Regions from separate parts of the Bacillus sp. C1 genome, predicted to be linked through region 1. Evidence: predicted binding sites of a transcription regulator. Region 1 holds the regulator's gene; the other holds the start of a gene.
The links. Region 1 encodes Rex, which represses fermentation and respiration genes when NADH is low (regulators of the CRP and FNR family bind a similar motif). Its sites were predicted from a motif close to TTGTGAAATATTTCACAA; they were not measured.
Positions count from the first base shown of each region.

Region 1 (4,982 bases):
CCGCGAAGCATCGAACGACGTGCTTCTTCACTAAATTTAATATCTTTTGCCATAATATTTGACCCCCTTGGATTTTTTAAATGTATATAATTAACCGATAACTGCTAAAATGTCACTTTCACGTAAAATCAAGTAGTCTGTACCTTCGTATTTCACTTCAGTACCTGCATATTTTGAGAAGATGATAAGATCGCCTGCTGCTACCTCTAAAGCAACACGCTCACCATTTTCAAGCACTCGACCAGTACCTACTGCAATAACTTTACCCTCTTGTGGTTTTTCTTTTGCAGTGTCTGGTAATACAATACCACTTGCTGTTTTTTCTTCTGCTTGAACAAGCTCAATTACAACGCGATCACCTAATGGCTTTAGCATGAACAATAACCTCCTCATTTTCCTATGTAAGTTTTCCTTATTAGCACTCAATCACCTTGAGTGCTAACACACTTATAATAATAAATAATCTAATTTTCTTTTGCAAGTAAAAAAATCATAATTTTTTCGCAAATTACTCTATAAGCTTTTCTATATAAGCATTCTTGTCTGTATTATTCAATTCTCATTTTTTCTAATTACAGCCTTTGCGATATGAATCTGCGTTTCTACTTATCGTATGTTACAATATGAAAGACACCCTAAGTTGTTTTCTCTATACATACAACTTTTTCCTGTCTGCTATTTCATTTTCAAATAAAAATTTACAAAAAAATCATAATATGCATTCACATGATGTATCTTCGGGTGGGTATTTACATGCTATCCTCCCCTATCCCATACACTAGAGTTAGAAAGGATGGTTAAACCGTTTGAAAAAACAATATTGGTGGATTATAGTTACATACATTCTGATGCAGTTATCAGGCATTGTTGGATTACCACTTCTTCTGAAAACTGGACTATATGATAACAGGGGGTTCACTAGAGAAGAAAAACTACAAATACTAACTGGACACTGGGCAATCATTAGCTTTTTCATCGCATTATGCATTGTACTTTTGCTCCTCAGAACAGACATTCGCGATCGGCACTTAAATACAAAACGTGCTACTATTCCTGCCACAATTGGCTGGATCTTTATTGGTTTCTTTTTAGCTCTCTTTTCTCAAACGATTGCAGGTACAATCGAAATGCACTTACTAGGCATAAAGCCAGGTTCTGAAAATACAGCACAGTTAATGGATATCGCAAGGACGACACCTTGGTTCCTGATTGTTATATCAATAATCGGTCCTATTTTAGAAGAGATTGTCTTTAGAAAAATCTTATTTGGTACACTTTATAAAAAATTCAACTTCTTTATCGCTGCAATTATTAGTTCCCTTGTGTTCGCAGCAATTCACTTTGATTTTACGCATCTACTGGTCTATACTGCCATGGGTCTTGTATTCGCCTTCTTATATGTGAAAACAAAGCGAATTATCGTTCCTATTATGGCTCATGTTGCAATGAATACATTAGTTGCAATCACTCAAGTAATAATAAGTAACGATCAAATACAAGAAATGATTAAAAAAGCAGAGCAAATGCAAGGATTTATCGGAGGATTTTAAAATATGAGGAACTCACCATTGTTCATGTCAGCACTGTATTTTCTTCTTGGATGTGTCTTTACACGTTATGCAATCACGAACGTTACAGATACAATCTGGAACTTTTGGACACTGCTGTTTGCTGTTATGGCGACAATTGACTTTAATTTGGCACTTCGACTTCTCTTAATAAAATTCACAAAGAAAAAGCCACAATAAAACGCAGAGGGATTCCTCTGCGTTTTATTGTGGATAATTTTTCAAAAAATAAACTAATGTTTGTAATTCTACAGCTAAATCAATATGATGAATTCTTATATTTTCCGAAACATTTAATCGTGCTGGTGTAAAATTTAAAATCCCATGTATATTTGTTTCGGCCAATCGATCTGCTACAGTTTGTGCAACAGTAGCAGGTACTGTTAATATTGCCACTTGTATATCATTTGTTAAACGCTCTTCTAATTCGTCTAAATGATATACAGGGATTCCTCCGATTTCTTTTCCAACTTTCTCTTCATTGACATCAAAAGCCATTTCAATCTTTGTATTATTATTTTTCGTGAAATTGTAATGTAAGAAAGCGGTCCCTAAATTACCTACTCCAATAAGCGCTACACGTGTTATATCATCTTGATCGAGCGTTTCCCGGAAAAATGATAGTAAATAATTCACATTATATCCATATCCCTTTTTCCCTAACGCTCCAAAATATGAGAAATCTCTTCGAATTGTTGCCGAATCTACTTTTACAGCCTCACTCAATTCTGCTGATGAAACACGTTGCTTACCAGAAAGCGATAAGTTTTGGATAAATCGATAGTATAGAGGCAATCTTTTGGCAGTGGCCTGTGGAATCTTCTGCTGATCCATGTAATCTCTCCTCTCTTCCTATCTTTGTTCATAGACTGAAAACAAATACAGAAGTTTAGCACTTATGACTTTCCTTGTATAATAGAGAAAAGACTTCTCTCTTTATTTTAAACTATACACTATTTTTAGTATGATTGAGAAATATAAACATGGCAAAGTTAAGAAATTAGTTGAGGTGAAAACATTGATTTTATTACAAGTGAACGGGCTTTCAAAATTATACGGTGCTGAAACAATTCTTGCAAACATTAAATTGGAAGTTCAAACAAAAGATCGCATTGCACTCGTTGGTCGAAATGGTGCTGGAAAATCTACATTATTAAAAATAATTGCCGGCGAATTATCCCACGATGGTGGAGAAATTATAAAACCGAAAGATGTTTCGATTGGGTATTTAGCCCAAAATACTGGTTTAGAAACTTCTTTAACAATTTGGGATGAAATGCTTACCGTCTTTACACATCTAGAGCAAATGGAAAAGAAACTTCGAAGGTTAGAACAGGAGATGGGTAAAGAAGAGAACTTTTCAAATGCTACTACATACGAAAGATTACTCGCTGATTATGATCAATTACAGTTAAACTACAAAGATCAGGGGGGGTATCAATATGAAGCTGATATTCGCTCCATTTTAAGTGGGCTTGGTTTTCCTATCGAAACACACCAAACAACAATTTCTACGTTAAGTGGTGGTCAGAAAACGAGACTTGCTCTTGGTAAACTACTATTAACTAAACCAGATTTACTCATTTTGGACGAGCCAACAAACCATTTAGATATCGATACACTAACATGGCTTGAACAATATTTACAAGGCTATCCTGGCGCTATTTTAATCGTCTCCCATGATCGCTACTTTTTAGATAAGCTTGTTACACAAGTATATGAAATTTCTAATAAAGAAAGTAGACGATATGTTGGAAATTATAGCAAATATTTAGATTTAAAAGCTGCATTATATGAACAAGAAATGAAACGTTATGAAAAACAACAAGAGGAAATTGCTAAGCTGGAAGACTTTGTTCAAAAGAACATCGCCCGTGCTTCTACAACAAAACGTGCTCAAAGCCGCCGTAAGCAATTAGACCGAATGGAATTACTAACTAGGCCCTTAGGTGACTCTAAATCTGCATCGTTCCACTTTGACATCGAAAAACAAAGCGGAAATGACGTATTACAGGTAAAGGATGTTTCAATTGGGTATGACAAAGAAGCAGTTATCGAGCATGTAAATATGCGTTTGACCCGAGGAGATAGTGTCGCACTAGTCGGTCCAAATGGTATTGGAAAATCTACATTATTAAAATCGATTGTGAATAAGTTGAAGCCGTTAAGGGGAGAAGTTTCTTTCGGTTCAAATGTATCCATTGGATACTATGATCAAGAACAGGCAAACTTAACATCATCTAAGCGTGTTTTAAACGAGCTATGGGACGATTATCCGTTAGAACCAGAAAAAGAAATTCGCACGATACTCGGTAACTTTTTATTTACAGGGGACGATGTATTAAAACCCGTATCTTCCCTAAGTGGTGGTCAAAAAGCACGATTAGCTCTGGCAAAATTGATGATGCAAAAATCTAATCTACTCATTCTCGATGAGCCAACAAACCATCTTGATTTAAATAGTAAAGAGATTTTAGAAAATGCCCTAATTGATTATCCAGGAACTCTTTTATTCGTTTCTCATGATCGCTACTTTATTAATCGTGTCACTACTACAGTTGTTGAGTTATCAACAGATGGCGCACAAGAATATTTAGGTGACTATGACTACTATATTGAAAAGAAAAATGAAATGATTGAACGTGCGGAATTTGAACAACAAGAAGAGAGTACACCAGCTCAAAAGACAATTGCTCAAGAAAAATTAAACTATCTTGAAGAAAAAGAACGTAAGAAGCTAGAACGCCAACGTGCACGGAAAATTGAAGAAATTGAACAAAATATCGCAAAGTTAGAAGAAGAAATTGCAGAATTAGAAGAAGAACTTTGTCTCCCTGAAGTATATGCTGACTATGAACGAGCTAGTGAAATTACAACAACAAAACAAGAAAAACAAGAACAATTAGAAAAATTCATGGCGGAATGGGAAGAATTACACGTATAACCCCTATATATTTATATAATGAAAAAGGTAGTTGAAAACCATTCAACTACCTTTTTATTTTTCAATACAAAAGATATTGTCGAAGGTCTGACCTCAATAGCATTATCCACAACCTTATACACATATCCACCTTTATTATATAAACATAAAAATAACTTTTCAACATTATCCACAATCACTACAAAAGTTATACACAATTAATATTCACAACAAAACCCATATTATCAACAGATAATACGGGTTTTATCCACAAGTTGTGGTTAAATATGTGCATAACTAAGCTTCAATATCTAAACCTGGGTTTGCATTTAAAGCCAATGTTGCACGTTTTCCTTGTTCGTATGCAATTGTGCCTGCTGCTGCAATCATCGCTGCATTATCTGTGCATAAAGATAGTGGTGGAATAATTAACTCAATATCCTCTTTCTTAACAAACTCTTCCTCGAGCTGAGCACGAAGTCCTTTGTTCG
Region 1 is NZ_JBTMZT010000024.1:2,733-7,714, reverse strand. Features, by position in the region: gene groL (chaperonin GroEL) at 1-53, opposite strand, end outside; gene groES (co-chaperone GroES) at 91-375, opposite strand; gene ACX5JI_RS26115 (CPBP family intramembrane glutamic endopeptidase) at 807-1,550, shown strand; gene ACX5JI_RS26110 (YdiK family protein) at 1,554-1,748, shown strand; gene ACX5JI_RS26105 (redox-sensing transcriptional repressor Rex) at 1,773-2,402, opposite strand; gene ACX5JI_RS26100 (ABC-F family ATP-binding cassette domain-containing protein) at 2,587-4,512, shown strand; gene tsaD (tRNA (adenosine(37)-N6)-threonylcarbamoyltransferase complex transferase subunit TsaD) at 4,789-4,982, opposite strand, start outside.

Region 2 (4,982 bases), on a different contig from region 1:
ATAAAGGTTGTAGTAGCTATAATTTATTCTTCTACCATCTCCAGGAAAAAATTATTTGTAAAGTTGTTCCTCGTTTTGTTGTTTCACCATTATATGTCGGATATAAAGTCCCCCAAGTTTCTACAAAACTGGAAGATGTAAAGGAACAACTGAAACAATATGTGATACAAAAAAGTGAAGAGTGATGAACTTTCTTACATGAAAAGCCACTTTACATCATATCCAAATATTCATTACTTTACAGTAGGCGAATTACACTTCCAAGAAGAGAAGCATTCTTTTAGGTATGCAACAGAGAAATTATTTACAAATGAAGCTTTTACAGAGGAAACAGGAGCTAGGTGGCTCCTGTTTTTTTGTCATTTTTTGTTGGTTAGTCGATATCCTTTGTCGAATCGCTGATATATTTAAAAAATCGTCGATATATTGCGAGAAATGATTGATATATTTGAAAAATCGTCGATAAAATTTCATTCACCACTTTATACGACCCCACCGTGTCAAATTACCATGTTTCTTTTTATAATTTTGTAGTATTTCCCTTTCTCCACGCCCTAGAAAGAGTAGTTGCTTCGCATCTACTCTTTCATTTTCCCTTTATTTCGAGCATACACGTCCTCTAACCCAACGTTATACTTCATGTTACTATCCGTCCACTCAGGCCCTAAATTACCTGGCCATCCAGATGTATTTGCTACATATTTCAATAATTCAAAATCCGCCAGCCCTTTGTCCACACCTCTTTTATATCCTTGCATTAAATAAGGCATAGCAATTTGAGCATTCGTCCGTGGGTCTTTCAACTGCTCATCCGTTAAGTGATCAGGAGCAAGTCCACCGCCCCGATGTAATTGAAAAAGTCCAAATGAAGTGCCATTATCTCCAACACTTCTTGGATTCAAACGACTTTCGTGCTCGGCAATTGTAAGAGGTATCCATTCTGGAAGATTTATTTTCTTCGCTTCTTCAGTAATAATTTGTTTCATTTGTTTTGCTTCTTCTGAATTAACATAATTTGTTTGATTCATCATTCCTTCAGACTTTCCTTGAAAATATATATACATTCCAAGAACAACTAAAAATCCTAAAAAGAACTTTTTCACGTCCTCTACCTCTTTCTCTGCTGAAATTTGTCCCCTTTCAGCCCTTTCTTACAATCACTTGCATTCTATTACTCTTAAATCATAACAAACTACTATTCACCCTAGCATCATGCTTAAGACTGAGTTTCTGAAAAATGAATTGTAAAACATCTCTTTTAATATACTCCCTCATATTAAGAGTAATAAAAAACAAGAAAGGATCACCTTCTTGTTTTTTTCATCTATATTATTTAACAATTAAATTTGTAATTATATCAAAAAATCCAATACATAAGGCCGCTACTATAAAGTAGCTACAGAAATCTTTCACCTGAAAATTAACTACTTCTTCTTTTCGCATCCCATTTTTCTCCCTTCTTTGTGCTTCCCTAATTTCTTATCCTCTTCATTATGCAAAAAATATGACAAACAAGCTATCGAATTAACTTACGAAAACCTTACATTGTTGTAAGGTTTAAAAAATAGCCTCATCTCATAAAGAGACGAGACTTATTCAATCGTTAGTTGATTTTCAAATATGCATCATTTCAGACAGAAATTTGTATATTCAAGCTTTCTTTTATATTGTAGTAAAATCCATAAATAACATAATCGTAAACCCTCTATACTATCATTTAATAGTTACCCTTACCTTCCATTCTCCTAGTTGCTCTAATTTATACAACACTGTCGGCTACCACATTACTAGTGCGCTCATTTTTATAGCATGTAGTGACTTTTTTCATCCTGCTATTTGCGGGCTGCCCGTAATAGCCCGATTGGTAAGGACTAATAATCGTCCGGGATGAAGAAAAACCCCACTGATTAAAATTTCACTTTATCTAGTCTCCAAAAGCTTACTTCTCGCCTGCACAGGTATATTTTGAGGATCAATTTCAACTAATGACTCACCATAACGTCCTTTTGCAAAAATTTTCACTGCTTCATCTCGTTTTAACATATGTTTTACCGTTTTCTTTATCTTCTTTTCTCTTCCTTTTTCATCGTATGCAACAAACTCATATTCATACCAATCATCACCAATATGCTGGCCCATGCTATTTACAACCGTATAGTATTCTTTCGTTTTGTAAAACGGATTATATTTATCAATTACTGGACCAAACTGTGTTGGTAACAACAGTAGAATTGCAGTTACTATCACAATTCCAATCGTAATTACTCGCTTTTTTACTTTTTTCCGCCCCAAAGTTGTAACCTCCTCTACACAATATGTGTATCTTTCTATTAACTATTTTAAAGAGATACAATCCATTCTGCCAGTGACTCCGCTTACATTTCCCTTACATTTTTGTAAGAATTCGAATGAAATTTTATACTATTTTTAACAATTTGTGAACCCTCCAAAACTGTGATAAACATCACACCCTCTATTTTCTAAATATTCTATAATACGAGTATGAAAGCTTGTTAAACATTTCACATTTAAGAGGGGAAATGAATATGAAAAAACGTTTAGTCATGATCGGGAATGGTATGGCTGGTATACGCTGCATAGAAGAAATTTTAAAACAAGATTCAAACCTCTATGATATTACCATTTTTGGCGATGAACCTCACCAAAACTACAATCGTATTATGCTATCTCACGTCCTACAAGGAAAAACAAATATGCAAGATATCATTATGAACGAATACAGTTGGTACGAAGAAAATGATATTACATTGTATACAAATGAAAAAGTCATAAATATTGATCGAGAGGAACACGTCATTGTTACAGAAAAGAACCGTATTGTTATGTACGACAAGCTCATTGTTGCAACAGGGTCTAGTGCTTTTATCTTACCTGTTGAAGGTTCAGAGCTTTCAGGTGTAACAGGATTTCGTACAATTGAAGATACACAATTTATGATGGATGCTGCTAAGCAATATAAAAAAGCTGTTGTAATAGGCGGTGGATTACTTGGTTTAGAAGCCGCACGAGGACTTATTGATCTTGGCATGGACGTACATGTCATTCATTTAATGCCACACTTAATGGAGCAACAACTTGATGCTAAAGCAGCTTCATTACTGCGTGAAGATTTAGAGGCACAAGGTATGAAGTTTCTGATGGAAAAGAAAACAGTGAAAATTCTTGGCACTGACCGTGTTGAAGGTATTCAATTTGAAGATGGTAGTGTTGCAGAATGCGATTTAATTGTAATGGCTGTTGGGATACGCCCAAACACACAGTTAGCTAAAGATGCTAATTTACTTGTAAATCGCGGTATCGTTACAAATGACTATATGCAAACAGACGATGAATCTATCTATGCAGTTGGTGAATGTGCCGAACATGACGGTATTGCTTATGGTCTTGTCGCCCCTTTATACGAACAAGGTGCCATACTAGCAAAACATATAACGAACTCGCAAACAGATGGCTATACAGGGAGTCTTGTCGGTACACAACTTAAAGTTGCAGGATGCGATTTATTCTCTGCCGGACAAATTTATGAAGATGATAAAACAAAAGCAATCTCAATCTTTAATGAGTGTACACGTTCCTATAAAAAAGTATTAATTCGTGACAATAAAGTCGTTGGTATTGTTTTATACGGAGACACCACTGAAGGCACACGGCTCTTTAGTATGTTGAAAAAGGGAGAAGATATACAAGAGTACACACCAGTCTCTCTACTTCACAAAGCTGGTGAAGAAAGTGGACTTGATATTGCAAGCATGGGTGCTGATGACACTGTTTGCGGGTGTAACGGTGTGACAAAAGGGACAATTGTTCATGCCATTTTAGAGCAAGATTTAGCAACTTTTGAAGAAGTAAAAGGATGTACAAAAGCTGCGGGATCATGCGGGAAATGTCGTCCAATTGTTGAGCAGATTTTATCTCGTACTCTCGGGGATAGCTTTGATGCATCTGTACAATCAGTTGGTATGTGCGGATGTACAACTTTATCACGTGATGAAGTTGTCACAGCAATTCATAAGAAAGGTTTAAAATCACCAAAAGAAGTACGAAATGTCCTTGGCTTCGCACATGAAGATGGCTGTTCAAAATGCCGTCCTGCACTAAATTACTATTTACGTATGGCAAGTCCAGAAGAATATGCAGATGATAAGGCATCCCGATTCGTCAATGAAAGAATGAACGGTAATATTCAGCATGATGGTACATTTTCGGTTATCCCTCGTATGTATGGCGGTGTTACTACTGCAGATGATTTAATGACAATTGCCGAAGTTGCGAAAAAATACGATGTACCGCTCGTAAAAATAACAGGTGCAAGTCGAATCGGCTTATATGGCGTTAAAAAAGAAGATTTACCAAAAGTTTGGGCTGATCTTGACATGACCTCAGGTTATGCTTATTCAAAATCCCTTCGCAATGTAAAATCCTGCGTCGGCTCTCGCTTCTGCCGTTTTGGTACAAAAGATTCATTAGGTCTTGGTATGTTACTTGAACAGTCGTTAGAAATGGTAGATACACCGCACAAAATGAAAATGGGTGTTACTGGTTGTCCACGTAACTGTGCGGAAGCATTAACGAAAGACTTTGGCGTCGTTTGTGTTGAAAATGGATTCCAACTTTATATTGGTGGTAACGGTGGGACGGAAGTGCGCGAAGCTGATTTTGTCATGATTGTCCCTACGGAAGACAATGTACTTCGCATTGCCACAGCTTATGTACAACATTACCGTGAAACTGGTATTTATGGTGAACGAACAGCTCCATGGGTAGAACGAATGGGCTTAGATCACATAAAAGAAATACTGCAAGATAAACAAATGGTCGCTATGCTAAATGAACGTTTCCAAAAAGCACGTAACACATATGAAGAAGCTTGGGGACAAGCACTAGAAAACCGGTCACTAAAAGCCATTTATGAAGTAGAAACTGTAAAGTAAGGAGCGATCTACATGTTACAAACGAAAGAG
Region 2 is NZ_JBTMZT010000014.1:53,373-58,354, reverse strand. Features, by position in the region: gene ACX5JI_RS23265 (DUF4931 domain-containing protein) at 1-185, shown strand, start outside; gene ACX5JI_RS23260 (transglycosylase SLT domain-containing protein) at 579-1,103, opposite strand; gene ACX5JI_RS23255 (YxeA family protein) at 1,921-2,292, opposite strand; gene nirB (nitrite reductase large subunit NirB) at 2,547-4,952, shown strand; gene nirD (nitrite reductase small subunit NirD) at 4,965-4,982, shown strand, end outside.
Region 2: nirB (nitrite reductase large subunit NirB) is a predicted target of Rex. The motif match lies at 2,511-2,528, and genes of this name have one in related genera.